One region of the Cedecea neteri genome, then DNA from elsewhere that is predicted to be linked to it. Evidence: predicted binding sites of a transcription regulator. Region 1 holds the regulator's gene; each other region holds the start of a gene.

Evidence for each region. Region 1 encodes Fur, which represses iron uptake genes when iron is present. Its sites were predicted from a motif close to ATAATAATGAGAACNACTATCAA; they were not measured.
Region 2: sodA (superoxide dismutase [Mn]) is a predicted target of Fur. The motif match lies at 5,313-5,335, and genes of this name have one in related genera.
Region 3: fhuF (siderophore-iron reductase FhuF) is a predicted target of Fur. The motif match lies at 7,322-7,344, and genes of this name have one in related genera.

Annotation. Positions count from the first base shown of each region.
Region 1 is NZ_CP009459.1:2,299,708-2,310,033, forward strand. It holds gene nagE (N-acetylglucosamine-specific PTS transporter subunit IIBC) at 1-232, shown strand, start outside; gene glnS (glutamine--tRNA ligase) at 411-2,078, shown strand; gene chiP (chitoporin ChiP) at 2,544-3,950, shown strand; gene chiQ (ChiQ/YbfN family lipoprotein) at 3,997-4,323, shown strand; gene fur (ferric iron uptake transcriptional regulator) at 4,418-4,864, opposite strand; gene fldA (flavodoxin FldA) at 5,144-5,674, opposite strand; gene ybfE (LexA regulated protein) at 5,854-6,132, opposite strand; gene ybfF (esterase) at 6,274-7,041, opposite strand; gene seqA (replication initiation negative regulator SeqA) at 7,216-7,764, shown strand; gene pgm (phosphoglucomutase (alpha-D-glucose-1,6-bisphosphate-dependent)) at 7,792-9,435, shown strand; gene LH86_RS10905 (EamA family transporter) at 9,470-9,898, opposite strand; gene kdpE (two-component system response regulator KdpE) at 9,935-10,326, opposite strand, start outside.
Region 2 is NZ_CP009459.1:1,064,361-1,074,686, reverse strand. It holds gene pstS (phosphate ABC transporter substrate-binding protein PstS) at 1-334, shown strand, start outside; gene pstC (phosphate ABC transporter permease PstC) at 399-1,361, shown strand; gene pstA (phosphate ABC transporter permease PstA) at 1,358-2,248, shown strand; gene pstB (phosphate ABC transporter ATP-binding protein PstB) at 2,296-3,069, shown strand; gene phoU (phosphate signaling complex protein PhoU) at 3,083-3,808, shown strand; gene yiiM (6-hydroxyaminopurine reductase) at 3,862-4,539, opposite strand; gene sodA (superoxide dismutase [Mn]) at 4,613-5,233, opposite strand; gene LH86_RS05035 (chemotaxis protein) at 5,566-6,534, opposite strand; gene yajD (HNH nuclease YajD) at 6,683-7,030, opposite strand; gene flhA (formate hydrogenlyase transcriptional activator FlhA) at 7,077-9,161, opposite strand; gene hypE (hydrogenase expression/formation protein HypE) at 9,271-10,281, opposite strand; gene hypD (hydrogenase formation protein HypD) at 10,278-10,326, opposite strand, start outside.
Region 3 is NZ_CP009459.1:1,757,256-1,767,581, forward strand. It holds gene LH86_RS08350 (organic hydroperoxide resistance protein) at 1-312, opposite strand, end outside; gene LH86_RS08355 (MarR family winged helix-turn-helix transcriptional regulator) at 408-854, opposite strand; gene LH86_RS08360 (threonine/serine exporter) at 923-1,396, opposite strand; gene LH86_RS08365 (threonine/serine ThrE exporter family protein) at 1,387-2,163, opposite strand; gene LH86_RS08370 (DMT family transporter) at 2,262-3,176, opposite strand; gene LH86_RS08375 (AraC family transcriptional regulator) at 3,296-4,096, shown strand; gene LH86_RS08380 (YbaK/EbsC family protein) at 4,134-4,592, opposite strand; gene LH86_RS08385 (PTS sugar transporter subunit IIB) at 4,804-5,109, shown strand; gene LH86_RS08390 (PTS sugar transporter subunit IIC) at 5,123-6,469, shown strand; gene fhuF (siderophore-iron reductase FhuF) at 6,513-7,304, opposite strand; gene LH86_RS08400 (GGDEF domain-containing protein) at 7,436-8,500, opposite strand; gene LH86_RS08405 (DUF1435 domain-containing protein) at 8,766-9,005, shown strand; tRNA gene LH86_RS08410 (tRNA-Leu) at 9,045-9,131, opposite strand; tRNA gene LH86_RS08415 (tRNA-Leu) at 9,179-9,265, opposite strand; tRNA gene LH86_RS08420 (tRNA-Leu) at 9,297-9,383, opposite strand; gene rsmC (16S rRNA (guanine(1207)-N(2))-methyltransferase RsmC) at 9,505-10,326, opposite strand, start outside.

The DNA.
Region 1 (10,326 bases):
CACGGTTGCTCTGGGTGGTAAAGGCTTCACGCGTCTGGTGGAAGAAGGGGCCGAAGTGGTTGCCGGCCAGCCGATTCTGGAAATGGATCTTGATTTCCTGAACGCTAATGCGCGCTCCATGATTAGCCCGGTAGTTTGCAGCAACATCGACGACTTCAGCGGTCTGGTTATCCAGGCGAAAGGTCAGGTGGTTGCAGGTCAAACGCCACTGTATGAGATTAAAGGCAAGTAATCGCTCCTGAGTAAGCATTTGTGCCTTAAGCGGCTGACGTAAATCGTCAGCCGCTTTTTTATTGCTTGTCGCTAAGCAAATATGGATAACCCTAATTTATGCAACTAAAGGTTGTTTCCCGAGGCTGCTTATTAGATCATACGCCGTTAACTAAGGTACACGCTTTGAGGAACCCGCGATGAGTGAGGCTGAAGCCCGCCCAACTAACTTTATTCGTCAGATCATTGATGAAGACCTGGCGAACGGTAAGCACACCAGTATTTGCACCCGTTTTCCGCCTGAGCCAAATGGCTATCTGCACATTGGCCACGCCAAGTCTATTTGCCTGAACTTTGGCATCGCCCTGGATTACCAGGGGCAATGCAACCTGCGCTTCGATGACACAAACCCGGTAAAAGAAGACATCGAATACGTAGAGTCCATCAAGCACGACGTTGAATGGCTGGGCTTCCACTGGTCTGGCAACGTGCGTTATTCGTCTGATTATTTTGACCAGCTGTTTAATTATGCCGTTGAGCTGATCAATAAAGGGCTGGCGTATGTTGATGAGCTGAGCCCGGAACAAATTCGTGAATATCGTGGCTCGCTGACTGCGCCAGGTAAAAACAGCCCGTTCCGCGATCGTAGCGTTGAGGAAAACCTCGCGCTGTTCGAGAAAATGCGCAACGGTGAGTTTGCCGAAGGTACCGCCTGCCTGCGTGCCAAAATCGATATGGCCTCGCCGTTTATCGTTATGCGTGATCCGGTGCTGTATCGCATTAAATTTGCCGATCACCACCAGACCGGTAACAAGTGGTGCATCTACCCGATGTACGACTTCACCCACTGTATTTCTGATGCACTGGAAGGCATTACACACTCGCTGTGTACCCTGGAGTTCCAGGACAACCGCCGCCTGTATGATTGGGTGCTGGATAATATCACCATCCCTGCCCATCCGCGCCAGTACGAGTTTTCTCGCCTGAACCTCGAGTACGCCATCATGTCCAAGCGTAAGCTGAACCTGCTGGTGACCGAGAAGATTGTAGAAGGCTGGGACGACCCGCGTATGCCGACTATTTCCGGCCTGCGCCGCCGCGGCTATACCGCAGCATCCATTCGCGAGTTCTGTAAGCGCATTGGCGTCACCAAGCAGGACAATACCGTTGAAATGGCTTCTCTGGAATCCTGCATCCGTGACGATCTTAACGAGAATGCGCCGCGAGCAATGGCTGTATTGGATCCGGTAAAAGTTATTATCACTAACTACCCTGAAGGTGAAGAAGAGACGGTCACCATGCCGAATCATCCTAACAAACCTGAAATGGGGAGCCGTGAAGTACCATTCAGCCGCGAGATCTATATCGATCGCGCTGACTTCCGCGAAGAAGCAAACAAGCAATACAAGCGCCTGGTGCTGGGTAAAGAAGTTCGCCTGCGTAATGCCTATGTGATCAAAGCCGAACGCGTAGAAAAAGACGCAGAAGGTAATATCACCGAACTTTACTGCACCTACGATCCGGAAACCCTGAGCAAGGATCCGGCAGACGGTCGCAAGGTGAAGGGGGTTATTCATTGGGTGAGTGCGGCACACGCGCTGCCGGTTGAAATTCGTCTGTACGATCGCTTGTTTAGCGTCGCGAATCCAGGGGCTGCGGAAGATTTCCTGTCTACCATCAATGCGGATTCCCTGGTTATTCGCCAGGGCTTCGCTGAGCCTAGCCTGCAGAACGCGGAAAAAAGTAAGGCATATCAGTTCGAGCGTGAAGGTTACTTCTGCCTGGACAGCCGCTATGCGACGGCGGAAAAACTGGTGTTTAACCGCACCGTTGGCCTGCGTGATACCTGGGCTAAAATCGGCGAATAATAGCCGTTTATTGCCTGATGAAAACGCCGCTAAATGCGGCGTTTTTTCTTTTTACTTACCGACCATTAACGTTGTGTACACATTCGCGATGCGAATTAATTCTCATTTGCATTTTTCGTGAATACCTCCTCGAACGACATGATCTTTTCCCCGTAATCTCCTGATGCTTATAATGAAAGCGCTCTCAAAGAAATTTTATTCTTAAAATCAATCGTAATCAGGGTTAATAATCTGCTGCGCAATTTTGTTACAAATGCACATAGATTATGTGCTCTCTGTCATACTCCAGGAAATCTCTGATACAAAGTCATTGATAATTCGCGTCGCGAAAAATAGTCTATGAGCAGCAGTAATGCGGGTGTGTTAGGCAAAAACCGCTTTTAGCCGTCAGGCAATTTTACTTTTTTTCGTCATTGGCGCTTTTCACGTCAGACGATGATTTTTACGTCAAAGAGGAATTTAACTATGCGTACGTTTAGTGGCAAACGTAGTGCGCTTGCTCTTGCTATTGCAAGCGTTACCGCTCTTTCAGGCTTTGTAGTGGCTCCGCAGGCTAGCGCCGCGGGCTTTGTTGATGACTCTACGCTAACCGGTGGCATCTATTACTGGCAGCGTGAACGTGACCGTAAAGATGTGTCCGACGGTAAGTACAAAACTAACCTGTCGCACTCAACCTGGAACGCCAACCTCGACTTCCAGTCTGGCTATGCGGCCGATATGTTTGGTTTCGATATTGCCGCCTTCACCGCCATCGAAATGGCCGAAGACAGCGCCAGCGGCCACCCGAACGAAATCGCATTCTCCTCTAAAAATAAAACCTACGACGAAGACTACTCCGGCGATAAAGGTGGCATTAGCCTTTATAAAGCGGCGGCTAAATTCAAATACGGCCCGGTTTGGGCTCGCGCAGGTTACATTCAGCCAACCGGCCAAACGCTGTTAGCACCACACTGGAGCTTCATGCCTGGTACTTATCAGGGGGCTGAAGCGGGTGCCGCATTCGATTACGGCGACGCCGGTGCGCTGAGCTTCTCCTACATGTGGACTAACGAGTACAAGGCGCCATGGCACCTTGAAACCGACAAGTTCTACCAGAACGATAAAAAGACCAAAGTTGATTACCTGCACTCCATCGGCGCGAAGTATGACTTCAAAAACGATCTGATTCTGGAAGCAGCATTCGGTCAGGCTCAGGGCTTTGTTGATCAGTACTTTGCTAAAGCCAGCTACAAATTCGACGTTGCAGGCAGCCCGCTGAGCACCAGCTACCAGTTCTACGGTACCCGTGACAAAGCCGCGAACAACACCATCAATGATATCTACGATGGCACCGCATGGCTCCAGGCGCTGACATTTGGCTATAAAATTGGCCAGGTCGACCTGCGTCTGGAAGGGACCATGGTGAAGGCAGAAGGCCAGCAGGGTTACTTCCTGCAGCGTATGACGCCAACCTACGCGTCTTCCAACGGTCGTCTGGATGTGTGGTGGGATAACCGCTCTGACTTCAACGCCAACGGTGAAAAAGCCGTGTTCTTCGGTGCAATGTATGACCTGAGCAACTGGAACCTGCCGGGTTGGGCAGTCGGTGCTTCTTACGTTTATGCGTGGGATGCAAAACCATCTACATGGGCGCTTGATGCTTCCGGTAATCGTCAGGATCTCGCTTCCAACAAGATCAAAGAGTCTTCTTACAGCCTCGACGCCATGTATACCGTGCAGGAAGGCCGTGCGAAAGGCACGCTGTTCAAACTGCACTTCACTCAGTACGACAACCACTCCGACATCCCAAGCTGGGGCGGTGGTTACGGCAACATGTTCCAGGATGAGCGTGACGTGAAGTTCATCGTGATTGCTCCGTTCACCATCTTCTGATGTGAAACCGGGCGCGTAAGCGCCCGTTTTTTATAAGGAATCGAACATGAAAAAGATTTTACTGGTTACCGCCGCTGTTTTCACGCTGTCTGCCTGTGTTCAGCCTCCGGCTCCTCCGGAAGATTCGCGCCTGAAACAAGCCTATAGCGCCTGTATTAACACGGCGGAAGGCAACCCGGATAAAATTGAAGCCTGCCAGAGCGTGCTGAACGTACTGCGTCAGGAAAAACAGCACAAAGCGTTTGTTGAGAAAGAGACGGTGAACGTGCTGGATTACCAGAAATGCATCCAGGCAAGAAAGACGGGCAATGATGAAGCCGTGAAGGTGCGCTGCGATAAGATTTGGCAGGAGATTCGCGCCAATAACAGCTGATAGCCTTTTTCAGTCAATAAAAAAACCGGCAAGGGAAACCTGCCGGTTTTTGCTTTTAAACGCCACCGAAGCAGCGTTCATTAATGCGGATTACTTATTTAGGATCGTGGGCGGTGTCGTCTTCGCGGCAGTCGCCTTCAGCACAGTGTCCGTAAAGATAGAGGCTGTGGTTAGTCAGGCGGATACCGTGGCGTGTGGCGATTTCACGCTGGCGTGATTCAATAGAATCATCGCTGAACTCGATCACTTTCCCGCAGTCGAGGCAGATCAGGTGATCGTGGTGATGCTGTTGGGTCAGTTCAAAAACGGATTTGCCGCCTTCAAAATTATGACGGGTCACGATCCCTGCATCATCAAACTGGTTCAGCACGCGATAGACGGTCGCCAGGCCAATTTCTTCGCCCATGTCGATCAGACGTTTATATAAGTCTTCCGCGCTGACGTGATGATTTACCGGCTCTTGCAGCACTTCGAGGATTTTTAATCGCGGAAGCGTGACTTTCAAGCCGGCCTTCTTTAATGCGGTATTGTTGTCAGTCATGCGGAAAGTGTCCTGTTGCTTAACGATTCGCTCAAACTGCAGTGAGCGTAAAGAGTAATGCGTCTCATTATAGAACTGCTACTTCTAAATGGGAACCGCAAGTATGGTGCAAAATAAGGCTGAAAAATCGTGGCGGCGTCGCCATTTACAGTAATTATCAGCCAAGCTATCAGGAAGACATTGTACAGGGATGTACGAGAAAGTTACAAACTTGTAGCAATTATTTTCATTGCTACAAGCTATCAAGATGGCGCAAATATCGCATTTGCGCCACGGAAATCAGGCGTTAATGATATCGGCCAGATTCAGTTCTTCAGAAACCTGTTTAACCCACTTCTCAACGCGCTCAGCGGTCAGCTCCGGCTGGCGATCTTCATCGATGGCAAGGCCGACAAAGTTGTCGTCATCCGCCAGGCCTTTGGAGGCTTCAAAGTGGTAGCCAGCGGTTGGCCAGTGGCCGACAATCGCCGCGCCGCGTGGTTCGATGATGTCGCGAATGGTCCCCAGCGCATCACAGAAGTATTCCGCGTAGTCTTCCTGGTCGCCGCAGCCGAACAGCGCAACCAGTTTGCCGTTGAAATCGACTTCTTCAAGAGTAGGGAAGAAGTCATCCCAGTCGCACTGGGCTTCACCGTAGTACCAGGTCGGGATGCCGAGCAACAGAATGTCGAAACCTTCGAGATCTTCTTTGCTGCTTTTAGCAATGTCATGCACCTCAGCAACGTCTTTACCGAGCTGTTTTTGAATCATTTTCGCGATATTTTCGGTGTTACCGGTGTCGCTGCCGAAAAAAATGCCTACGATTGCCATGAGTAAAATAACCTCTTGAAACTTAATAGTATGCTGGCCGTTCAATGCCCACGTATAGGGCAATCATAGCAGAACAGCCCCAGCAGCGGAAACAGCTATCACGCCCGGGTGCACAGTCTGCAACATGGTTTTGCTCACCCTTTTGAGATTTCAGATAACCCGTAGGGCGGCTGAAGGTGTTACCCGAGATTTTTAAGCTGCTCGAGCAACATCTCTTCGATCAGTTCGCTACGGCTGATGTTACGGGCGTCAGCCAGCTGGTTGAGGGCATCGACCGCCTCGTTGTTCAGTTTTAGCTCAACTCGCTTCAAACCACGCACTTTATCGCGCTTCAGCTGATTGCGCTTATTGATACGCAATTGCTCATCGCGCGAGAGCGGATTAGTTTTCGGCCGCCCGGGGCGACGCTCGTCCGCGAACAGATCTAATGTAGTACGGTCCGTTTGTTCTTTTGCCATGATTAGAATACTGACAGGAAATTCTGGCTGCAGGGGCAGGGTGCCGGTGCAATTAAGCGCGCCATCATACATCAGCGCGCCATTCCCGCCAACGCGTTAGCGACTTCAACTGCCCGGTCGGTCTGTTTTTAATCAGTTTTTCTACTCTGCGTCGATAAATCGGTGGATCGCCCGTAAAACGGCATCCGGTTTTTCCGCATGAACCCAATGACCCGCTCCAGCGATGACGTGAGCACGGGCCTGCGGGAACTGACTTAACAGCGCCTCGCGGTGGCTTTCATCAACGTAAGGAGAATTCCCGCCGCGAATAAATAGCGCAGGATGTGGCCAGGCCGGGACAGGCTGCCAGCCAACGATATTTTCGTATTGCTGCCAAAGCACCGGCACGTTGAATTTCCACTCGCCGTCAGCAAAGGATTTCAGCAGAAACTGAATGACGCCTTCCTCAGCTATGTGGTCGCGCATGATTTGCGCCGCCTGCTGGCGAGTTTTTACGCCCGCTTCGGTGACCGCGCGAATAGCCGCGAAAATTTCGTCGTGGCGGCGAACCTGATAATTAACCGGCGCAATATCTATCATCACCAGCTTATCAATACGTTGAGGGGCGATTGCGGTAAGCGCCATCACCACTTTGCCGCCCATAGAATGGCCAATAAACGTCGCTTTCTCGATGCCGTATTCGTCCAGCGTGTCCAGAACGTCCCCGGCCATTGCGGCATAGCTCATATCATCGCTGCGCGGCGACAGCCCGTGATTGCGCAGATCGATCTGCAGCAACGCATGATCTTTACCCAGATCCCGCGCCAGAACGCCCAGGTTATCCAGGCTGCCGAACAGGCCGTGAATCAGTACGATAGGGGAATTGCTATTCAATTGTTGCGCAGTTTGCAGGCGAGCATTTAATTTCATGGCAAAGTTCTTTATTTTGGTTCGTTTGGTTAGGGTATCATGTTGGCATTCTCGCGGGCGTGCGGCAAATATTCAGTTTACTCTGACTTTGAGTCGCCTCTCCTGTTCGCTGTTGGGATTTGACCCTATAATCCCAACGACTTGTATTCAGAAAAGATATCGCACTGGATTAAGATGAAAACAATCGAAGTTGATGACGAGCTTTACCGCTATATTGCCAGCCAGACCAAACACATCGGCGAGAGCGCGTCAGACATTTTACGGCGTATGCTTAAATTTACCGCCGGGCAAACACCAGCAGCCACTTCTACGCCAGCCGCGCCTGAGCGCGCTGCGGCTCCCGTTGTTGAAGAAAAACCTGCGAACACCGCTCGCAACCGCGTGCGTGCCGTTCGTGAGCTGCTGCTTTCCGATGAGTACGCTGCCCAGAATAAAGCCGTAAACCGCTTTATGATGGTGTTGTCCACGCTGTATCAGCTGGATGCAAAAACCTTCGGTGAAGCCACTGAATCGCTGCATGGCCGCACCCGCGTCTATTTTGCTGGCGATGAGCAAACGCTGCTGGCAAACGGCAATCAAACCAAGCCCAAGCATGTTCCGGGCACCCCATACTGGGTGATCACCAATACGAATACTGGTCGTAAATGCAGCATGATCGAACACATCATGCAGTCAATGCAGTTCCCTGCGGAGCTGATTGAAAAGGTTTGCGGCACTATTTAAAAACCTGGCGTCAGTAAGGAAGAGCCAATGGCTAACCACGATCGTGCGGGCCAACCTGCACAACAGAGCGACTTGATTAACGTAGCCCAGCTTACGGCGCAGTATTACGTGCTTAAGCCAGTGGTGGGGAATAGCGAACACGCGGTGAAATTCGGGACCTCCGGCCACCGCGGCAGTGCAGCACGGCATAGCTTTAACGAACCTCATATTCTGGCGATTGCGCAAGCTATCGCTGAAGAACGCGCGAAGAATGGGATCACCGGCCCGTGCTATGTGGGCAAAGACACCCACGCGCTGTCCGAACCTGCGTTTATCTCCGTGCTGGAAGTGCTGGCCGCCAACGGCGTGGACGTCATTGTGCAGCAGGATAACGGCTATACGCCAACGCCTGCGATTTCTAACGCCATCCTGGTGCATAACCAAAAGGGCGGCGCTCAGGCGGACGGGATTGTGATCACGCCATCCCATAACCCACCGGACGACGGCGGCATCAAGTACAACCCGCCAAACGGTGGCCCGGCTGATACCAACGTCACCAAAGTGGTTGAAGATCGCGCTAACGCACTGCTGGCCGACGGCCTGAAAGGCGTGAAGCGTATTACGCTGGATAAAGCCTGGGAAAGCGGCCACGTTCAGGCGCAGGATCTGGTTCAGCCGTTCATCGAAGGGCTGGTGGATATCGTCGACATGGCCGCGATTCAAAAAGCGGGCCTGAAGCTGGGGGTTGATCCTCTCGGCGGTTCCGGGATCGAGTACTGGCACCGTATCGCGAAGCACTACAACCTTGATCTGACCATCGTGAACGATCAGGTCGACCAGACTTTCCGCTTCATGCACCTGGATAAAGACGGCGCAATCCGTATGGACTGCTCCTCCGAATGTGCGATGGCGGGCCTGCTGGCGCTGCGCGACAAATTCGATCTGGCCTTTGCCAACGATCCTGATTACGACCGTCACGGTATCGTCACGCCGGCTGGCCTGATGAACCCGAACCATTACCTGGCCGTGGCTATCAACTATCTGTTCCAGCACCGTCCGCAGTGGGGCAAAGATGTGGCCGTCGGTAAAACCCTGGTTTCCTCCGCGATGATTGACCGCGTGGTAGAAGATCTGGGCCGCAAGCTGGTGGAAGTCCCGGTGGGCTTTAAGTGGTTCGTTGACGGACTGTTCGACGGCAGCTTCGGCTTCGGTGGTGAAGAGAGCGCCGGGGCATCATTCCTGCGCTTCAACGGCACCCCATGGTCGACCGACAAAGACGGTATCATCATGTGTCTGCTGGCGGCAGAAATCACCGCCGTTACGGGCAAAAACCCGCAGCAGCATTACGACGAGTTAGCCGCGCGCTTTGGTGCTCCGAGCTACAACCGTATTCAGGCCCCAGCCACTTCAGCACAGAAAGCCGCGCTGTCTAAACTGTCACCTGAAATGGTGAGTGCAGACATGCTGGCTGGTGACCCGATCACCGCTCGTCTGACGGCGGCACCGGGCAACGGCGCTTCCATCGGCGGCCTGAAGGTAATGACGAAGAACGGCTGGTTTGCTGCTCGTCCGTCCGGCACTGAAGACGCCTACAAGATTTACTGTGAAAGCTTCCTGGGTGCTGAGCACCGCGAGCAGATTGAGAAAGAAGCGGTAGAGATTGTTAGCGAAGTGCTGAAAAGCGCGAAGTAATAGGTAAAAAGGCTCCCCTGGGAGCCTTTCTCTTTTAACCCAAAGCCACCATCAGTGCGCCGCAGGTGATAAGCGCCACGCCTATCCCGGCAATCAGCGACACTTTCTCACCGAACAAAATCACTGCCAGAATCACCGCGAACACCACGCTCAGCTTATCGATAGGGGCGACCTTCGACACGTCACCACTTTTGATCGCCATAAAATAGAACAGCCAGGACAGCGCCCCGGCCACGCCGCTTAACAAAATAAACAGCAGCGCTTTTTTATCGGCAAACACCGTACTAACAAGATTCAGTTTTCCCTGAACCACAACCACCCCAACTAAAAATAACGCCATGACCACGGCGCGAACGGCCGTGGCGGTGTTGGCGTCCAGATGCTGCAAACCAACCTTACCAAAAATAGCGACCAGCGCTGCCGTGGCGGCAGACAACAGGGCGTAGACTAACCATGCGCTCATAACGGGCTCCTCTTGAACGAGCCAGAGGTTACTCCTTCAGAGCATAAAACGGTAGCCGATTCCGGTTTCGGTGAGCAGGTGGCGAGGGCGGGCAGGATCGCTTTCCAGTTTTTGGCGCAGGTGGCCCATATAAATGCGCAGATAGTGACTGTGCTCCACGGCATTTGGGCCCCAAACCTGATTAAGCAACTGGCGCTGGGTCAGAACTTTGCCGTGATTATTCAGCAGGGTAGCTAACAGGCGGAACTCAATCGGGGTCAGGTGAATTTCCTCTTCGCCGCGGGTAATACGGCGCGAGGCGAGGTCGACCCGGATTTCGGAAAACTGATAAACCGGATCGGGCTGAACGGTGCTGGCGTGGCGACGCAGGGCGACGCGAAGCCTGGCCTGCAGTTCACCGATGCCAAACGGCTTGCTGAGAAAATCGT
Region 2 (10,326 bases), 1.2 Mb from region 1:
CGCTGACGGTAAGCCAGTAAGCCCGACCGAAGCAAACTTTGCTAACGCGGCTAAAGGCGCTGACTGGAGCAAATCCTTCGCACAGGATCTGACCAACCAGAAAGGTGACGAAGCATGGCCAATCACCTCCACCACTTTCATCCTGGTTCACAAAGAGCAGAAAAACCCAGAGCAGGGCGCAGAAGTGCTGAAGTTCTTTGACTGGGCATACAAATCTGGCGCGAAAGAAGCTAACGCCCTGGATTACGCAACGCTGCCGGCCTCTGTGGTTGAGCAAGTTCGCGCTGCATGGAAGACCAATGTAAAAGACAGCTCCGGTAAGGCGCTGTACTAAGTGCAAAAATCTGGGGTAACAGGTATGTTACCCCGGTTTATTCAGCAACCACAAAGAGTACGCTATGGCTGTGACTAAGCCGACGTTTAAAGCCCCTGGCAAACAAGGCGATGTAATTTTCAGTGCGCTGGTAAGACTGGCTGCGCTGATTGTGCTATTTCTGCTGGGTGGGATTATCATCTCGCTGTTTATCTCCTCGCTGCCGAGCATTGAGAAGTTTGGCTTCTCTTTCCTCTGGTCCAAAGAGTGGGATGCCCCTAATGAAGTCTTCGGCGCACTGGTGCCGATTTACGGAACCCTCGTAACCTCGTTTATCGCACTGCTGATTGCGGTCCCGGTGAGCTTTGGTATCGCTCTGTTCCTGACAGAACTTGCGCCTGGCTGGCTGAAGCGCCCGCTGGGTATCGCCATTGAACTGCTGGCGGCCATTCCAAGTATCGTGTACGGCATGTGGGGCCTGTTTATCTTTGCTCCCCTGTTCGCGACTTACTTCCAGGAACCTGTAGGCAACGTGCTTTCTGCCGTGCCTATCGTTGGCGCGCTGTTCTCTGGCCCTGCGTTTGGGATCGGTATTCTTGCCGCTGGTGTGATCCTTGCCATCATGATCATCCCGTACATCGCCTCCGTGATGCGCGATGTTTTCGAACAAACGCCGGTAATGATGAAAGAATCCGCCTACGGCATCGGCTGCACCACCTGGGAAGTGATCTGGCGCATCGTGCTGCCGTTCACCAAAAATGGCGTGATTGGCGGCGTGATGCTTGGCCTCGGGCGTGCGCTGGGTGAAACCATGGCGGTGACCTTTATCATCGGTAACACCTACCAGCTCGACAGCGCTTCGCTGTATATGCCGGGCAACAGTATTACCTCTGCGCTGGCGAACGAATTTGCCGAAGCAGAATCTGGCCTGCATACCGCCGCGCTGATGGAGCTTGGCTTAATTCTGTTTGTGATTACCTTTATCGTACTGGCTATCTCTAAGTTCATGATTATGCGCCTGGCGAAAAACGAAGGGGCTCGCTCATGACCACGATGGAAATGCAAAGCAGCGCGGCGCTGGCCGAATCACGCCGCAAAATGCAGGCGCGTCGCCGCATGAAAAACCGCATCGCCCTGACGCTCTCTATGGCGACCATGGTGTTCGGTCTGTTCTGGCTGGTGTGGATCCTGTTTTCCACGGTGACCCGCGGCATCGACGGCATGTCGCTGGCGCTGTTTACCGAAATGACACCTCCGCCAAATACCGCGGGCGGCGGTCTGGCGAACGCCCTGGCGGGCAGCGGCCTGCTGATCCTGTGGGCGACTGTTATCGGTACGCCGCTGGGCATCATGGCCGGGATTTATCTGGCCGAATATGGCCGTAAATCCGCCCTGGCCGAAGTGATTCGTTTTATTAACGACATTCTTCTGTCCGCGCCGTCGATTGTGGTTGGCCTGTTCGTTTACACCATTGTGGTAGCGAAAATGGAACACTTCTCCGGCTGGGCGGGCGTGATTGCGCTGGCGCTGCTGCAGGTGCCTATCGTTATTCGTACCACCGAAAACATGCTGAAACTGGTGCCGGACAGCCTGCGCGAAGCGGCTTACGCACTGGGAACACCAAAATGGAAGATGATCTCCGCGATTACGCTGAAAGCGTCCGTCTCCGGGATTATCACCGGCGTGCTGCTGGCGATTGCCCGTATCGCTGGCGAAACCGCACCGCTGCTCTTCACCTCCCTCTCCAACCAGTTCTGGAGCACGGACATGATGCAGCCTATCGCCAACCTGCCGGTGACCATTTTCAAATTTGCTATGAGCCCGTTTGCCGAATGGCAACAGCTGGCCTGGGCAGGGGTGCTGATCATTACCCTCTGCGTGCTGCTGTTGAACATTCTGGCGCGCGTGATTTTCTCGAAGAGTAAACACGGTTAAATTTTACGGCGCGGCCCTCGCGGCGCCGGACGGAGATTAAGACACAGATGAGTAAGGTTGATTTAGCCCCAGGCAAAATCCAGGTTCGCGATCTGAACTTCTACTACGGTAAGTTCCACGCGCTGAAGAACATCAATCTGGATATTGCGAAAAACCAGGTTACCGCCTTCATTGGGCCGTCAGGCTGTGGTAAATCCACCCTGCTGCGTACCTTTAACAAAATGTACTCGCTCTACCCTGAGCAGCGTGCAGAAGGTGAAATCCTGCTGGATGGGGAAAATATTCTCACCCAGAGCCAGGACATCGCCCTGCTGCGTGCCAAAGTTGGCATGGTTTTCCAGAAGCCGACGCCGTTCCCGATGTCCATCTACGACAACATCGCTTTTGGCGTGCGTCTGTTTGAAAAGCTGTCCCGCAGCGACATGGATGAACGCGTGCAGTGGGCATTGACCAAAGCCGCGCTGTGGAACGAAACTAAAGATAAACTGCACCAGAGTGGCTACAGCCTCTCCGGTGGTCAGCAGCAGCGTCTGTGCATCGCTCGCGGCATCGCGATCCGCCCGGAAGTTCTGCTGCTGGATGAGCCGTGTTCCGCGCTTGACCCGATCTCCACCGGGCGTATCGAAGAGCTGATCACCGAGCTGAAAGAAGACTATACCGTAGTGATCGTGACCCACAACATGCAGCAGGCGGCGCGTTGTTCTGACCACACGGCGTTTATGTACCTCGGCGAGCTGATCGAATTCAGCGAAACCGATACGCTGTTTACTACGCCAGCGAAGAAACAAACCGAAGATTACATTACTGGCCGCTACGGTTGATTTGGAGAGCGCGATGGACAACCTCAACTTAAACAAACACATTTCTGGCCAGTTCAACGCCGAGCTGGAGTACATCCGTACTCAGGTGATGACGATGGGCGGGCTGGTGGAACAGCAGCTCTCCGACGCGATCACCGCGATGCACAACCAGGACAGCGAGCTGGCGAAGCGCGTCATCGCCGGTGACCAGAAGGTCAACATGATGGAAGTGGCGATCGATGAAGCCTGCGTGCGCATCATTGCCAAACGCCAGCCGACCGCCAGCGACCTGCGTCTGGTGATGGCGATCATCAAAACCATTGCTGAGCTGGAACGTATTGGTGACGTAGCGGATAAAATCTGCCGTACTGCGCTGGAAAAATTCTCCCAGCAGCACCAGCCGCTGCTGGTCAGCCTGGAATCGCTGGGGCGCCACACCGTGCAGATGCTGCACGACGTGCTGGACGCTTTCGCGCGTATGGATCTGGACGAAGCGGTGCGTATCTACCGCGAAGACAAGAAAGTTGACCAGGAATATGAAGGTATCGTGCGCCAGCTGATGACCTACATGATGGAAGACTCCCGTACCATTCCAAGCGTGCTGACCGCGCTGTTCTGCGCCCGCTCTATCGAGCGTATCGGTGACCGCTGCCAGAACATCTGCGAATACATCTTCTACTTCGTGAAGGGGCAGGATTTCCGTCACGTGGGCGGCGATGAACTGGACAAGCTGCTGGCGGGTAAAGATCCGAAAGAGTAAATGATCTCTTTCCCCCCTCTCCCCTTTGGGGAGAGGGCCGGGGTGAGGGGCCGTTACTTCCCGAACAAACGCCGCGAATTATCCTCGATCTTCCCTGAAATCCGCCGTTTCTGCATCGTTCTACTCCAGCTTACCGACAGTCCTGCTGCAGACAAAAGCCGATGATATTGCGAATCATCAAACGGCATATGCCAGGCAATGGCGATAGCTTCTGCCACCGTCACGTCGCTAACGCGGGAGACCAGTTCCAGCGGTGCATCGGCGGAAACATTCCCCGCCAGAATCACGCGATAAAGCCAGCCGCAGTAGCCCGCTTCCTGCATCCGCGTGGCCATATCCTCTACGCCAAAATGGTAGTTCAGCTTAAAGCAGGGCGATCGAGGCTGAGTCACCTGAATCAGCGCTTCACCCCAACGGTAAATATCGCCCATACAGACGTTCTTTTCCGTCATCCCTTCCGTGGACAGGTTTTCGCCGAAGGCCGGGGCGTTAAACAGCTCCGCTTTCTCCGGGAAGAGTTGCGCCCAGTGCTGATAATGCTCACGTGGATAGTGGCACAGCGCCCTGTCCGGCCCGCCGTGAATCACCTTCTCCGCCTGCTCGTCGCCCTCCAGCCCAAGCTCAGTCAGGCGAAGTTCACCGTCCACCTGAACCTTGGCGATGGCGCTGGGCCGACTCCCTTCGTAATCACGGGTCTGGCCAACGTAAACCTGAAGCGGATAGCGATGCATAAGCGACTCCCTGCGAAATAGACATAAAAAAAGCGAGCCATCAGGCTCGCTTCTCTAAGGTCGTATTGCAACCTTATTTTTTAGCGGCGAAACGTGCTGCTGCTTCGTCCCAGTTAACCACGTTCCAGAACTCTTTCGCGTAGTCCGGGCGACGGTTCTGGAATTTCAGGTAGTAAGCGTGTTCCCAAACGTCCAGGCCCACAATCGGGAAGCCGGAAGCGCCGGAGATAGCTTCGCCCATCAGCGGGCTGTCCTGGTTTGCAGTAGAGACTACAGCCAGTTTGTCGCCTTTCAGTACCAGCCACGCCCAGCCGGAGCCGAAACGAGTAGCAGCTGCTTTTTCGAACTCAGCTTTGAACGCGTCAACGCTGCCGAAATCGCGCTCGATAGCGGCTTTCAGGTCACCTTTCAGCTCGGTGCCTTTTTTCAGGCCTTTCCAGAAGAAGCTGTGGTTAGCGTGGCCGCCGGCGTTGTTACGCAGCACGGTTTTCTTATCCGCAGGCAGCTGATCCAGTTTAGCGATCAGTTCTTCAGCAGACAGGCTGGCAAACTCAGGCAGGGATTCCAGCGCGGCGTTCGCGTTGTTGACATAAGCCTGGTGGTGTTTGCTGTGGTGGATTTCCATGGTTTCTTTGTCGAAATGCGGTTCCAGCGCGTCGTAAGCGTAAGGCAGGGATGGCAGTGTATAGCTCATATTCATCGTCTCCATTAACGTAGAGCGGCTGTAATGCTGTTAACGCCGCGTAATCAGTCGGTTCATTATAGTTAATTAAATGATATTGAAAATGTTTATCAATGCCGTACTTAGCGTGTGGTTATAACTTTTCTTCATGAAACCACGGCTTACGGCTATAACGCAGCGGGTAAAAAGCCTTTTTTCAGAGTAACGGCGAATTGTTACCCGGTCGTGACGCGAAGATACGAAGAGGGGATAACTGGCGGTGATGGCTATCGTGAGTATTAGCTTAAAGAAGCGTTCTGGCTCAAATAGAAAACAAGGCCCGGCTTCGGGCCTTTTCTAATCTCTTAGCGCGTAGCGGCGTCTTCCAGTGCTTTGTGGATAACGGAGGAAAGTTCGGCGACGTCAAACTTGGCGACATAACCGTTGGCACCGACTTTACGGACGTGATCTTCGTTGGCGCTGCCGGACAGCGAGGAGTGGATCACCACCGGAATGTGCTTCAGCGAAGGCTCGGTCTTAATGTTGCGGGTCAGGGTAAAACCGTCCATCTCCGGCATCTCGATGTCGGTCAGCACCAGGCCGATTTTGTCGGTGATCGGCGTGCCGGACGCTTTGGCATCGGCGGCGATAAGCTTGATTTTTTCCCAGGCTTCCAGGCCGGTCGCGTGCATGATGGCCGGAATGCCCATCCCCTTCAGGCCCTGCTCCAGCATTGAGCGCGCAACTTTGGAGTCCTCGGCGACGATAGCCACCGCGCCCGGCTTCAGGGTATAGGTCTTCTCTTCGATCGCCGCAATATTCACATCTCTCCCGGACGGGATAATGTCATAGAGGATCTGCTCCACGTCCAGCACCAGCGCCAGGTCTTTGCCGGTTAGCGGGTCGTCAATATTGGCGATGCTGGTGATATTGCGGCTGCTGACCCCGGCTTCGGCGGCGTGCACCTGGCTCCAGTCGAGGCGAATAATGTTCTCCACGGACTCCACGGCAAACGCCTGGGTGCTGCGGGCATATTCGGTGATCAGTAATAAATTCAGGCCGGTGGTCGGCGTGCAGCCGGTGACTGCAGGCAGATCGATAACGGGGATAATCTGGTCGCGAATGTTAGCCATGCCCAGCAGCGGCGATTCCATGCCTGCGGCACGGTTAATCTTCGGCATTGGCACAATTTCACGCAGTTTAAAAACGTTGATGCCGTACAGCTCGGACTTGCTGTCGTGCTGGCTGGTCCCTAAGCGAAACAGCAGCAGCTCGAACTTGTTGGATAACGCCAGGTTGGCCCTTTCATCGATATCTTTCTGAAAACTATCCATTTTAACCTCAAGTGATAACCCGGCCTGAGAATCCAACCGTACGGAGTGAATGCTTGTCTAAGTTATCGGCAGCGTCTGGAAAAAATGAAGGGGAAAGGCGAAATGATTTCGCTTAGAGGGACGTGATATCCCTCTAAGCGGATGACGCTTACTTTTTCTTGTTCAGCATCGCTTTGAGGTCGGCAAACGGATTGTAGGTGGCTTCACCCACGTCCTTTTGCGCGTCTTCCCCGGCAATCACCGTGGAGCCGTACTGGTCGGCCTCGGTGTATTTCGAATGCTCATGATCGTGGCAATAAAGGCATAAAAGCTCCCAGTTGCTGCCATCTTCCGGGTTATTGGTGTGATCGTGGTCCATATGGTGAACGGTCAGTTCACGCAGGTTGGAATAGACAAACTCGCGGGAGCAGCGCCCGCACACCCACGGGAAAAGCTTCAGCGCCTTTTCGCGGTAGCCGCTTTCCAGCCGCGTATAGTTCTTGGGGATAATCGCCATGATTCAGGTTCCAGACAAAAAATGTAGGGTTATGCCCAGTTTCCGGCTAAAGCGCGTCTTTATCAATCCCCAGGCGCTTCATCCGCGAAAGTAACGTGGTGCGCTTCAGCCCCAGGCGCTGGGCAGCGCCTCGAGGCCCTGCCACCACGCCGTTAGCCTCTTTCAGCACGCGCAGGATGCGCTGGTACTCGTCCTCATCTTCACGCCTCTCCTCTTCCACAGCCGGAGAAAGATGGCGTTCCAGGGGAGGGCGGTGATCCATTTCCGGCAGGGAAAGATGCAGCACGCTGCCCCGGGTGAGTAACACCGCCCGCTCAATCACGTTTTCCAGCTCGCGCACGTTGCCCGGCCACTCCATGCGGCTTAGCGCGCGCAGTGTTTCTGCCGGAATACTGTCGATGTTGCGGTTCAGGTGGCGGGCGATTTTAAAGGTGAAGGATTTCACCAGCAGCGGGATATCCTCCGGGCGTTCGCGCAGCGGCGGCAGCGTGATAGGAAACACGTTCAGCCGGTAATACAGATCGCTGCGGAATTCCCGGTCGGCGACCATCTCTTTCAGGTTGCGGTTAGTGGCGGCGATCAGGCGCACGTCCACTTCCTGAACCTTATTGCTGCCGAGGCGCTCGAACTCTTGCTCCTGCAGCACGCGCAGCAGCTTGGGCTGCAGCTCAAGCGGCATATCGCCCACTTCGTCGAGGAACAGCGAGCTTTTATCCGCCAGCTCAAAGCGGCCGATGCGCTGATTGTTCGCCCCGGTAAACGCCCCGCGCTCGTGGCCGAACAGGTCGCTCTCCAGCAGCCCGGCAGGCATCGCAGCACAGTTGATCTTCACCATCCGGCGGCTGTTGCGCTCGCTCAGGTTATGGATCGCCCGGGCAATCAGCTCTTTACCGGTGCCGGTCTCGCCGAGGATCAGCACGGTGCTGTCGCTGCTGGCCACCATCTCCACCTGCTTAAGCACAATTGACATCGCTTCGCCGCGCCCGATAATTTCGCCAAAATCGCTGTCGACGTTATTAATCTGCTCGGTGAGGTAGAGGTTTTCATCCACCAGATTCTCTTTCAGGCGGTTGATTTCCTGATAGGCGAGGGCGTTATCCACCGCGATGGCAATACGTTCGGCAATCTGGCGCAGCAGCTTGAGGTTGGCTGGCGTAAAGCCCTGCTCGCTGCATTTGGCGAGCTTCAGGACGCCCAGCATATTGGGGCCGAACTTCAGCGGCAGCAGGCAAAGCGTCTGCGGTTTGTTGTCCCACATCTCCAGCAACATCCGCTCATACGGTGCCAGTTTGTCGCCAGGGCAAAGGTTGAGCAGCAGCATTTCGCCGCTTTTAAAGACGCGTTCTGACAGGGTGCCTTCTTCAAGCACATCGCTTTGATCGTGAATCGGCGAGGCTTCATCGACAAAATGAGTGGAGTAGAGCGTGAGTCGCGACTTGCGGCTGCTTTTCAGCACGATGCTGATGGAATCAATGGCGAAGTGATAGTGAATTTCCCGGGCAATCTCGCTTATCAGTTCGTCCAGGTCCAGCTTCGACAATACCGCGTTGGTGACGGCCACCAGAATGCGAAAATCGTCGCGTTCCCGGCACAATAACTGGTGATCGTGGCTCGAATTGAGCCGGGTCTGGATTTGCTCGGTCACCAGGCCGACAATTTGCGCCAGGGTATAAAGCCGGTTCAGCTCTTTTTCCGTCCAGGCATCCGCCTGATTGCGGATAAATTCGCAGCCGCCAAAGATTTTTCCTTCGGAGGCCAGCGGTAAAAGGCAGTAGCGACCAAAAGGGGCGTACAGGTCGAGGTCCGCCATTTGCGGCCAGGTTTCATCGAACTCTTGCTGGCTGCAAATCAGCGCCTCCGGGCGCGACAATATGCGGCGCACCGGGCCGTTGGCGAGCGCCATTTCATCTTCGTAGTGCAGTTCCTTGCCGTGTTTATCCTTGCCATAAAAGCTCACCCGCTGATGCAGGGGATGGTAAAGCAGAATGTTAACGCGATCGGCCAGCGCGCCCTGTTTCACCAGCTGCGTCAGGCTGCTGGCGAGTTCGTTGAGATCGGGCTGCTGGAGCAGCGTGCGGGTGATATCAAACACCCCCTGCTGCCCGAGATCGCTCATCGGCGTGTATGACATTTTTGCTTTCCATTGAAATGCCCTGCGGCGGGCGCAGGGCTAAAAAATATAATTAATATAAATATTGTTTAAGTTTAGTCAGCGTTGCGTGAATGCATACTGGTGCAGGTCAACAAATGCGCGGTAAGGGTTCAAAATGCGGCAGATCGAGCGTGCGTTTTACGCCATAAAGCCCCGTTACGCGCACCCCTTTTCGCTCCACCACCTCGCCTATGATTGCGGACTGTTTGCCGCATGGATGCTGCTGTAACGCCTGAATAACGGCCGGGGCGGACTCGGGAGATGCGGCGATAACCAGCTTGCCTTCATTAGCAAAATTTAACGCATCCAGCCCAAGCAGCTCGCAGACGCCGCGCACCGCCGGGTTCAGGGGCAATTTATTTTCGCTGATTTCCATCCCGCAGCCGCTGGTGTCGGCAAACTCATGCAGAACGGCGTTTACCCCGCCACGCGTGGCGTCCCGCAGCGCTTTTACGCCGGGGATTTGCAGCAGCGGGGCGATCATCGGTGCCAGCACCGCGCAATCGCTTTGCAGATCGCCGTCCAGACCCAGCTTCTCGCGCAGGTTGAGGATGGTTGCGCCGTGATCGCCGAGCGTACCGCTCACAATCAGCAGATCCCCTGTTTTGATCTGAGCTGAGCCCCAGTTAACGCCCGCTGGAATAGCGCCTATCCCGGCGGTATTGATAAACAGCTTGTCTGCCGCGCCGCGCGGCACGACTTTGGTGTCGCCGGTCACAATGGCGATATTGGCCGAGCGCGCGGCATTCGCCATGCTGGTGACCACGCGCTCCAGCGTTTCAAACGGCAGGCCTTCTTCAAGGATAAAACCGCACGACAGCCAGCGCGGTGTAGCCCCGCTTACCGCGACGTCGTTCGCCGTGCCGCACACGGCCAGCTTGCCGATGTCTCCGCCGGGGAAAAACAGCGGATCGATAACGTAGCTGTCGGTGGAAAACGCCAGGCGGTCGCCGCTGGCGGTAAGTTCTGCCAGCGAAAGCCGCGCCTGATCTTCCTGCTCGGCCAGCCACGGATTATCAAAAGCCCGCATAAACAGGCTGGCGATCAGCTGTTGCATCGCCTGGCCGCCGCTGCCGTGGGCCAGCTCAACGGTTTTCATACTTCACACTCCTGAGAACGGTACTGATACCACGCCGCGCAGGCT
Region 3 (10,326 bases), 540 kb from region 1:
GTGGATGTTCAGCTTCGCTTCGATACCGAACCCGGTTGGCAGTGGCCCGATGCCGACTTCCCCTTCGATGAAAGCGTCAGACGGCATGGAGATTTTGTCGCGGCCGGAGACGAACTTCATTGCGCCCAGGAAGCATGCGGAGTAGCCCGCCGCGAACAGTTGCTCAGGGTTGGTGACTTCACCGCCCGCGCCGCCCATCTCTTTTGGCAGGCCCAGCTTGACGTCCAGTACGCCGTCGGAAGAGGTGGCACGACCTTCACGGCCGCCGGTGGCTTTGGCTTTTGCGGTGTAAACGACTTTTTCTAAAGACATGGCAGGTTCCTCATCTTACATTTAGTTTGTGCTATAAAATAGCGTGCGATTTATATGGTGTTTTAAAAATCGCCGACAGTATCGACGATTAATTATTACGTATTTAAATTACCGCGCAAGGTTTCCAGCTGCGCCTTCAGCCCCAGCATGCTGTCCACGCTACAGGCGGAAGCGCAGCGCACGGAGTCAGGAATACCCAGTGCTTTTTCCTGCAGCGCTTTCCCTTCCTGGGTCAGCGTTACTGCCACCTGACGTTCATCTTCGCGGGAGCGCTGACGTAGCAGCAACCCTGCGCTTTCAAGCCGTTTTAGCAGTGGCGTTAAGGTGGCTGAGTCTAAAAAAAGACGCTCACCGATTTGCGACACCGTGACATCGTCCTGCTCCCACAGCACCAGCATCACCAGGTATTGCGGATAGGTGAGCTGCAGCGGCGCAAGCAGCTGGCGGTAGAGCTTGTTCACCGCCAGATTGGCGGAGTAGAGCGCGAAGCAAAGCTGGTTGTCCAGCAGCAGGGCGTTCGTTTCGGTCGATGTCTTCTTCATGTTTCTCAATATAGATAGCGCGCGATTAAATAGCAAATTTTATTTTGACGGCGTTTTGGTCTGTGCGATCAGACCCGGGGTTTTTTGCGATAAAGCCACAGCCCCGGCAGTGAAAGCCCGATGGACAGCGCCCCCACGATAAATGACGCTTTCAGGAAGTTGGTCACCAGCTGGATCATCAGCGGATCGCTGTAGCCAAAGTGCGTCAATTTTACCGCCGAGATCATCGCGGTGTAGGCGTAGATCCCCGGGAACATTGGAATCACGGCCGCAACGGTGAAAACTTTAGGGTGAGCAAGGTACCAGCGAGACCACTGAATACCAATGATACCGACCAGAATCGAAGCCAGAAAAGTGCTCCACTCGATGTTTAAACCCGCCGTCATCATCGCCATACGTGAGCCGTGGCCGATAGCACCGAGGAGGCCACAGTAAGGCAGGGCGCGCTGAGGCACGTTAAAGACTAACGCAAAGCCCACCGCCGGCACGGCAGACAGCACCATGTCCTGGGCCAGAGCCAGAACAAACTCGATTATGCCCATCCTCTTAGCCCCCATACCGCCATCGCCATCACTACGCCAATGCAGGTGGCAAGCGTGAGCAGGCTGGCCATCGCCCAGCGAGCAAGCCCGGTGTTTACGTGGCCTTTGAACATGTCGGCGACGGCGTTAATCAGCGGGAAACCGGGGACGAGTAATAACACGCTTGCGGCCATCGCAATATTGGAAGTGGCGGCAAACGGGCCTTTGGCGATCAGCAGGCCCGAAACGGTAGTGGCGACAAACGCGGTGATGCAGAAGTTGATCTGCGGATGAAGCTGGCGGTGGGTGAGAAGCTGGCGCACGTACATCGCCAGCGAGCTGGCGATAAAGGCGACAAACGCCCCGTCCCAGCCACCATTGTTCAGTTTACAGAAGCAGCCACAGGAAAGGCCCACCATCAGGACGACCAGCCAGCGTGGGTAGCGCAGCGGTTTGATGTGTTCGAAGCGTTTGAGAACGTCCCTGGCATCCAGCAGCTTGTGTTCGGTGAGGATCACGATGTGCTGGACTTCGGTGACGACGTGCATGTTGATCCCGCGATCGTTATTTTTGCGGGTGGTGGTCAGGCACTGATTGTCTTTAATGGTGCTAAGCACAATGGCGTTAGCGGAGATTGAGCTTTCCACGCTGTCCATCCCCAACGCTTTGCCAAGGCGCGTTGAAAGCTCCTCTACCAGCGCGCTTTCTGCCCCGTGCTGCAGTAAAAAGAGCGCGCATTGAATACATAAACGAGTGACGTCCCGCTGGGAAGCAACATCTGGCTGCATGCTTGATCCTGACCAAAGAGAAGGAAATGCGCTTAACGTTTATCCATTTAACATGAGCGCATCGCTTCATTAGCCGCGTCAGATCAAGCTTTGCGTCACTATCCCCGACGATGAAACGTGATTATTTTTTCCAGCCATTGATTGCAGCTCACGCAGACAATGCCGCCGATGACGAAAACCGATCCCAGCAGAAAACCGGCGTTTATCTTTTCATTCAGTAACCAGGCGCCAAACACGACCCCGAGCAGCGGTGTGACAAAAGAAAAGGCGCCGAGCGCAGAAGCCTGGTAGCGGCGCAGTAAAGCAAACCAGATAAGCAGGCTCAGGAAGGAAACAACCACAGACTGAAAGACCATATTGCCCAGCAGTAGCGGCGTTGGGTTAAAGCGAGTTTGCCCTAGCATGAACGACGCTGCAAGCAGCACAATAAAAGCCCCTGCGAGCTGAAACAGCGTCGTTTGGGCGGCGGACATCTGGGTCAGACGGGAGGTGCGAACCAACACAGTGGTTGCGCCCCAAGAGGCACCGGAAAGCAGGCAAAGGAGATCGCCGAAAAGTGATGAATGCCCACCATCTGGCGCTGAAAATGTGACAATTACGCCAATAAATGCCAGTACGATCCCGATCCACTGTACCGGCGCCAAGCGCTCAGAACGCAGGGTAAAGTGCAGGCCCACGGCGGCAAACAGCGGTGCGGTATAAAGAAAAACTACGCCGTGCGCGGCGCTGGTATAACGCAGGCCGATGCCAAGAAACAAATACTCGAGCGCAAACAGAACTCCGGCTCCCGCGCCTGCAAGCCAGGGCAGGGAGGCGTACTGAATTTTCTCTTTTCTCAACAGCATATAAAGCGCGACCAGCCCCGCGCCTATACCGGAACGTAAGGCGATCTGTAGGATGGGGCTGGCGTCCTCAGCCGTGGCTTTCAGGCCGGGCTGCTGCAGGCTCCATATCAGACAGAGGGTGATCATCCCGGCGACGGCCAGGCGGTCGATGGTTTTGTATTTGGACATGCGTTTTCTCCCGAAAAACGCATTATTAACTGGGGCGATATGCTTGATATAGTGAGAAACCGCCATGCCATCGTGCGTTTCGGTCAATGTTTTCTCGACGACTTTGAAGGTGGATATCCGTGCCAAAGAAAACGCCCAGCATCCTTATCGCGCCTTTTACCGGCGAGCTTCCGGCCACGCTGTACTTTCGCAGCGCGCCGATGCCTGCGCACGGTTTGTACCTGGAACACAGTCATCCCTGGGGAGAGTTTGTCTCAGCGGTAAGCGGCGTTGTGGAGGTGCAATATGCCGGAGGGCACTTTGTGGTGCCGTCCCAGTACGGTATCTGGCTGCCGCCGAACACGCAGCATCTGGCGCAAAATCGGATGGAGGCGTGGCACAGCTCCGTATATGTCAGCCTCGCGGAGTGCGCAGCGTTTCCGCAGCAGGTGACCGTTATGGCTATCACGCCTCTCGTCCGGGCGATGCTCGAGCATTTACATCTTAACCCGCCGGGCATCCCTCCTTCTGAAGAGGAATCGCGGTTCCTGCGTGTGCTGGTTGACCGGCTGATTAAGGCGGAACGGGTGGGGAACTATTTGCCAGGATCCGGCGATCCTTTGGTTCAGCGGGTGCTTAACGTGCTGGAACAAAACCCTGGGGATAGCCGTTCCGTGGCGGCATTGGCGGCTTTGGCCAATACCAGTGAGCGAACGTTGATGAGACGTTGCCAGCGGGAGCTGGGTATGACGCTGGCGGAGTGGCGGCAGAGGCTAAGAATTGTGAAAGCGATGCCTTTACTGGCCGAGGGATGGACCGTCGAGAATATCGCTTTTGAGCTGGGGTACGGCAGTTCATCGGCGTTTATTACGATGTTCCGCCGCTTAACCCAGGAAACGCCGGATGAGTATCGCAAGCGTATTACCGGGTTGGAGCGTTAACTGAGCCGAAAGTCTTTTACTTCCGGCTGCAGTAAACTTACTGGCAGACGTCCACCCATTTAGCGTGGGTGAGTTCGGCCATACGTTCAGGTGAAATGCGGACGGCGCTGTGGATAGCCCCAGCGGCGGGCAACACTTCATCGTACTGGCGCAGTGAGATGTCGCAGAACACCGCCAGCGGGTTTTCCAGCCCAAACGGGCAGACGCCGCCGACAGGATGCCCGGTCCAGTTCACCACTTCATCACTGCTGAGCATGCGCGCTTTGGACCCAAATGCTTCTTTAAGTTTCTTATTATCAAGGCGTGCATCGCCCTTCGCGACGATCAGGATTATGTCGTTTTTGACTTTTAATGAGAGCGTTTTGGCTATTTGCCCAGGAGCCACATTGTGGGCGGCGGCGGCAAGTGCGACGGTAGCGGTGCTTTGGTTTAGCTCGATGATATCTATATCGGGGGCATGGTCGGCGAAGAACTGCCGCACGGACTGCAAACTCATGATTTTCTCCTGATCCAGGTGGCAAATAATTTCGCATAAGCTTGTGCTTTCTGTAAACCGCTTATACTTATCTCATACCCGCCTTGTCAGAAATTTCTGGATCTCCTTCACAATCACTGAAACCGGTTACGGTAACCGGTTGCAGTAATAAATTCCGCGAGGAATACTGAATCCTGTAACCACCCCCTGTACCCAATAATAAGAGTCGTCTATGAAACGTATCCTTTTATGCTGTGCCGCTGGTATGTCTACCAGTATGGTCGTGAACAGGATGAAACAGGCCGCCCAGGATCAACAGATTGAGGTTGAGATCAAGGCGGTGGGTATCGAAGAGTTCACGGATGTTATGCCTGAATTTGATTGCTGTTTACTCGGTCCGCAGATCAAATACCGTCTGGAAGATTTTAAGGCTCAGGCCGCGCCCAAACGGATCCCGGTCACGGTCATTAACTCTATGGATTACGGAATGATGCGCGGCGACAGAATTCTCGCCGATGCACTCGCGTTGATAGCCTGACAGGAGAGCCACTATGTCTTCCAACCATGCTGCTTTTAATTTAATTTTTCGGTTTGTTGAGAACTACGTTAGCCCGATAGCTGGCCGCATTTCTTCCCAGCGGCACGTGATGGCTATTCGCGACGGCTTTATTTCTGCGATGCCGTTTATGATTGTTGGCTCGTTCCTGCTGGTTTTTGCTTATCCACCGTTTTCGCCCACCACGACATGGGGCTTTGCTCGCGCCTGGCTCGACCTGGCGAAGCAGTTTGAAGGGCAGATTTTAACGCCGTTTGATATGACGATGGGCATCATGTCTATCTACATATGTGCGGCGATTGCCTACAACCTGGGTAAACACTACGTTAAATCGCACGGGCTCGATCCTTTCATGTGCGCGATGCTGTCGCTGATGGCTTTCCTGGTGGTTGCGGCCCCGAAAACCAAAGGCACGCTGCCGGTGGACAGCCTTGGCGGCACCGGGATCTTTACCGCGATTCTGGTGGCGATCTACTGCGTAGAAATGATGCGTTTCCTGAAAGCACACAATATCGGCATCAAGCTGCCGGACCAGGTGCCACCGATGATCAAAAACTCTTTTGATCTGCTGATCCCGGTGCTGGTTGTGGTGCTGACGCTGTATCCGCTGAGCCTGTTTATTCAGTCCCAGTTCGAAATGCTGATCCCTCAGGCCATTATGGCGCTGTTCAAACCGCTGGTGTCCGCGGCGGATTCTCTGCCTGCGATTCTGCTTGCCGTACTGATTGCTCACCTGCTGTGGTTTGCGGGTATTCACGGGGCAGCGATTGTCTCCGGGATGCTGCAGATGTTCTGGCTGACCAACCTGGGTCTGAACCAGGGCGCGCTGGCGGCCGGTGCACCTCTGCCGCATATCTTTATGGAAGCGTTCTGGACCTTCTTTATCGTGGTCGGCGGTTCCGGGGCAACGATGGGATTGGTTATTTGTTACCTGCGCAGTAAATCTGCCCACCTGCGTTCCATTGGCCGTCTGAGCATCGTGCCAACCTGTTTTAACATTAACGAGCCGGTGATCTTCGGGACGCCGATTGTGATGAACCCGGTGTTCTTCATTCCGTTCCTGCTGGCACCAATGGTTAACGCCGTGCTGGCCTGGGGCGCGATGAAACTGGATCTGATTGGTCGCGTGATTTCGGTGGTGCCGTGGACCGCGCCTGCGCCAATCGGTGCTGCCTGGGCGCTGGGCTGGGACTTCCGTGCCGCAATTCTGGTGATTTTGCTGGCCTGCGTGTCGTCCATCATCTACTTCCCGTTCTTCAAAGTGTACGAGAAGCAGCTGCTGGAGCAGGAAAAAGAAGAAGCCCAGAGAGCGAGCGAGGAGGGGAGTCAGCAGCTGGCTTAATGGTTTAGCTGGATTAAGAACGGCGGGGGAAACCCGCCGTTTGCTATTTGAGAGTACAGTCGCCGCAGCGCTGGACGTCAGGCAGCTTATAGCGTTGGCAGCAGGTGCGTCTGACCAGAACGCCTTCACGCGAGATAACCGTGCGGTAAAGCGGATTCTCCCGGCCGCATGAAAGCTGTTTTTCAAAGAAACAGGTTTGTACCAGCGTCGCCAGGCTTTGTTCATCCAGCAGCGGTTTTAGCTCGCCGAAGAACCAGTTCACCAGGTAGCCGGTGTTGCTCCAGATAAGCCGGGCATTAATCTCTTCGCTGGCTTCCAGCGCCGCCACGACGGGCATCAAACCGTCGACGATGAATTTTTCCAGACGAACAGTGAGCGACTGCTCGCTTGCCCGGCAATCTTCAGCCACGTCAATCCAGAAACATTTAGCCCGGCCCGTTTCGTGGAACTCCACCTGTACATGCTGAGGCGAAATGTTCAGCGCTTTAGGCTGAGTCAGCAGCGCCATCATCATCGGCGGCACCAGCAGGCCGATGTACCATTGCGCCCACAGCGACTTCAGCGGTTTATTCTCGCGGGTAAGTTCAGGCTGGTGACGATAGATATGGTCGCCGTAGGCCGCCATCAGAGAGGTTAGCGTGGCGGGGCGTTGCCATTCGCTAAGCGTCATTGCCGTGGCGGGAGCCTGTTCGTTTAATTTGATGATGTCATTGAAGTACGGGCGGTGCGCGGCAAAATACTCCCGCAGCGAATCTGCCAGCGGGCTTGCCGCTGGGGGCCAGGGAAGAACAAAGCAACCGCTGTCATCGCTAAGTTGGAGGGAGTGAAGCGCCATACTTTCGTCAGGGAGTAATCTAAATGATAATGATTAGCAATACTAACGTTGGGAAAAATCTCTGGCAAGGTGTATTCACCGCCATCGCTGAGTGATGGCGGTTTTGGCGATCCAGAACGTCTCTCGCCGGGTTAATTCACCGCGAGCATGTCGTTGGTCAGAATACTGTTTCTTCCCTGGTTTTTGGCCTGATAAAGCGCTTTATCTGCGAGGCTAAGGGCATCGTCTATGCTGCCTTCGATGAACGGTGCAAGCCCGATGCTGACGGTAACGTTGGTCGCGACCTGGGTATTAAACATATGCGGGATGTCCAAATCGAAAACACGCTGGCGGATCCTTTCCGCCGACTGCATGGCACGTTCCGCGTCGATGTTGGTGAGCATAATCATGAACTCTTCCCCGCCGTAGCGCGTGACAAGATCTCTTGAGCGCACGGCATCGCGAATCGCCGCAGAAACGCGGATCAGCGCCTGATCGCCCATCGCATGGCCGTAGTGGTCGTTGTAGGACTTGAAGTGGTCGATATCCAGCAGCAAAACGTAGTGACTGCCGCTGCCGGAGGCCTGGATGTTCTCGAGGCGGTTTTGAAAGCCGCGACGGTTGTACAGGCCGGTTAAAGGATCGAGCATGCTGAGATCGGTCAGCGTCTCTTTTTCTTCGAGCAGCTTATTCATCAGCCGCTGGGTGAAGCGGTCATTACGTTTCTGAATAATATGCTGAATAGCGATCCCGATAGCGGGCAGCGCAATGGAATAAATCACCCTCAGCCATTGGTCAACGTTGCCCAGCCAAAGTACGACCAGCGCCACGGGCAGGCTGTGCAGCAGGAAAGCCACAATATTATTCATAAAGGCAATAGCGCCAATAAAAAGCACCGACATCAGGCTAATCACCAGAAATGAGGTGTCCAGATCCCCGATGGCCGCGTTTTTAATGAAAATATGCACCGCCCATAATAACCCAAGAAATAACGAGACAATATTCAGGTTAATCAGCTGCTTATTATTCATCATTTGCCAGGCAAGCAAGGCCAGGCTAATCAGCAGAATAGCAACAACGGGCGGCGTTATGCGCATGGTCGAATGGATCGGAAAGAGCATAGCAAAAGCGGCTGCCAGGGCGTTGAGCAGCAAAAATAAACGTAAAGAAAGCAGCTGCTTTGCTTTGAGTAAGGCTCGCCAGGTTTGGGCTGTCATAGAACGATTGTGTCTTGGGTAAGCGCGTCAGGTGTTGTGTGTGTCGTATCAATGAAAAGCGAGTTATCGGCTTTTCTGGCAACTATTGGAATTTTTATAAGGCAAACTAAAGCCGGCGCTCAATCTATCACCTTACTGAAAATCTGTCATTAAATGACACGTCAACCCTGGCTATTTCAGCTATAGGCCGCGCACGTTTTTACGCTGACAGTTGAGAAAATTTATCATATGATATTGGTTATCATTATCATGATGGGGCGTAAAAATGCTGCAACGACGACTCGAAAGTGGCTGGAGTGTAATGGTGGCGGGGCTTGCCGTGGCGCTGCTTGCCTGTCTGGATCTCAGTTTCAGTCAGTGGCGCGTGCTGGTGGTTATCGGGCTGCTTGCAACGGCATTGATGCTCTACCACAAAACGTTGAGACACTTTGTTTTACTGCCGTCGTGCGTAGCATTTGCCAGCGGATTGCTGTTGATTGTGATGAATTTGGGATCGATGAGATAAACAAGCTGGGGGAGAGAAAGAGAGTCACTTCATAAGAAGTGGTGCGAAGAGAGGGACTTGAACCCTCACGTCCGTAAGGACACTAACACCTGAAGCTAGCGCGTCTACCAATTCCGCCACCTTCGCACAGTTTTCAGACTTGCATCTGAAGAGTTTTGATATCGCCTTCGCATTGGTGCGAAGAGAGGGACTTGAACCCTCACGTCCGTAAGAACACTAACACCTGAAGCTAGCGCGTCTACCAATTCCGCCACCTTCGCGCAGTGCGAACGATATCTTTCGTGGTTGTGTTGGTGCGAAGAGAGGGACTTGAACCCTCACGTCCGTAAGAACACTAACACCTGAAGCTAGCGCGTCTACCAATTCCGCCACCTTCGCATACCTGTAATACCGAAGTATCACAACCACGGAGGCGCATTCTAGATGTTTTCTGAGCTTCGTCAACACTTAATTTGGTGCCGCTTTCCTGAGTGATGCAAAAAGCGGCACCTTAACGCGTTTAGCGCTTTTTACCCGCTCGGGTCAGCACGGCGCGGTAAACTTTGAAGCGGCCGGTTTGAGCAATAACTTCATGGCTACCAAACACTTCGTCCAGCACGTTCGGGTAGGCAAGGAAGGCGTTTGCCACGATGCGCAATTCGCCGCCCATATTCAGATGGCGAGCCGCACCACGAATAAGCTGGTGCGCTGCATCGAGGCTGGTTTGCATCCCGTCGTGGAATGGCGGGTTGGAGATGATCATGTCGAAACGGCCGTTGATTTCCGAGTAGACGTTACTGGCGATCACTTCCCCTTCAATGCCGTTAGCGGCAAGCGTTGCGCGGCTGGCGGCGACCGCCGGTGCGCTAACGTCGCTCAGCGTGAGGCGCACTTTTGGCGAGTGGCTGGCGAGAGTAATCGCCAGCACGCCTGCGCCGCAGCCAACATCCAGCACTTTGCCTTTGGTGTGTGGCGTCAATGTGGAAAGCAGCAGTTTGCTGCCGGTGTCCAGACCGTCGCGGCTAAAGACGCCCGGCAGGGTTTTCACCGTCATCCCTTCATGAGGGTATTCACCCCACCAGCTGTTTTCATCAAACGCAGGTTGCTGCTCAAGGCGGCCGTGGTACAGACCGCAGCGGCGCGCGCTGTCGATTTTCGTCAGCGGGCAAATATCAGCCAGCATTTGCTCTGCGCTGCGCACGCCAGAGCGGTTTTCGCCGACGACAAAAACATCGGTGCCAACCGGCATCAGCGACAGAATGTTCATCAGCTGGAACTGAGCTTCCGGCTTGTTTTTCGGCCAGTAGTAGATAAGCGTATTGCTGTCGGCAACGTCATCCGC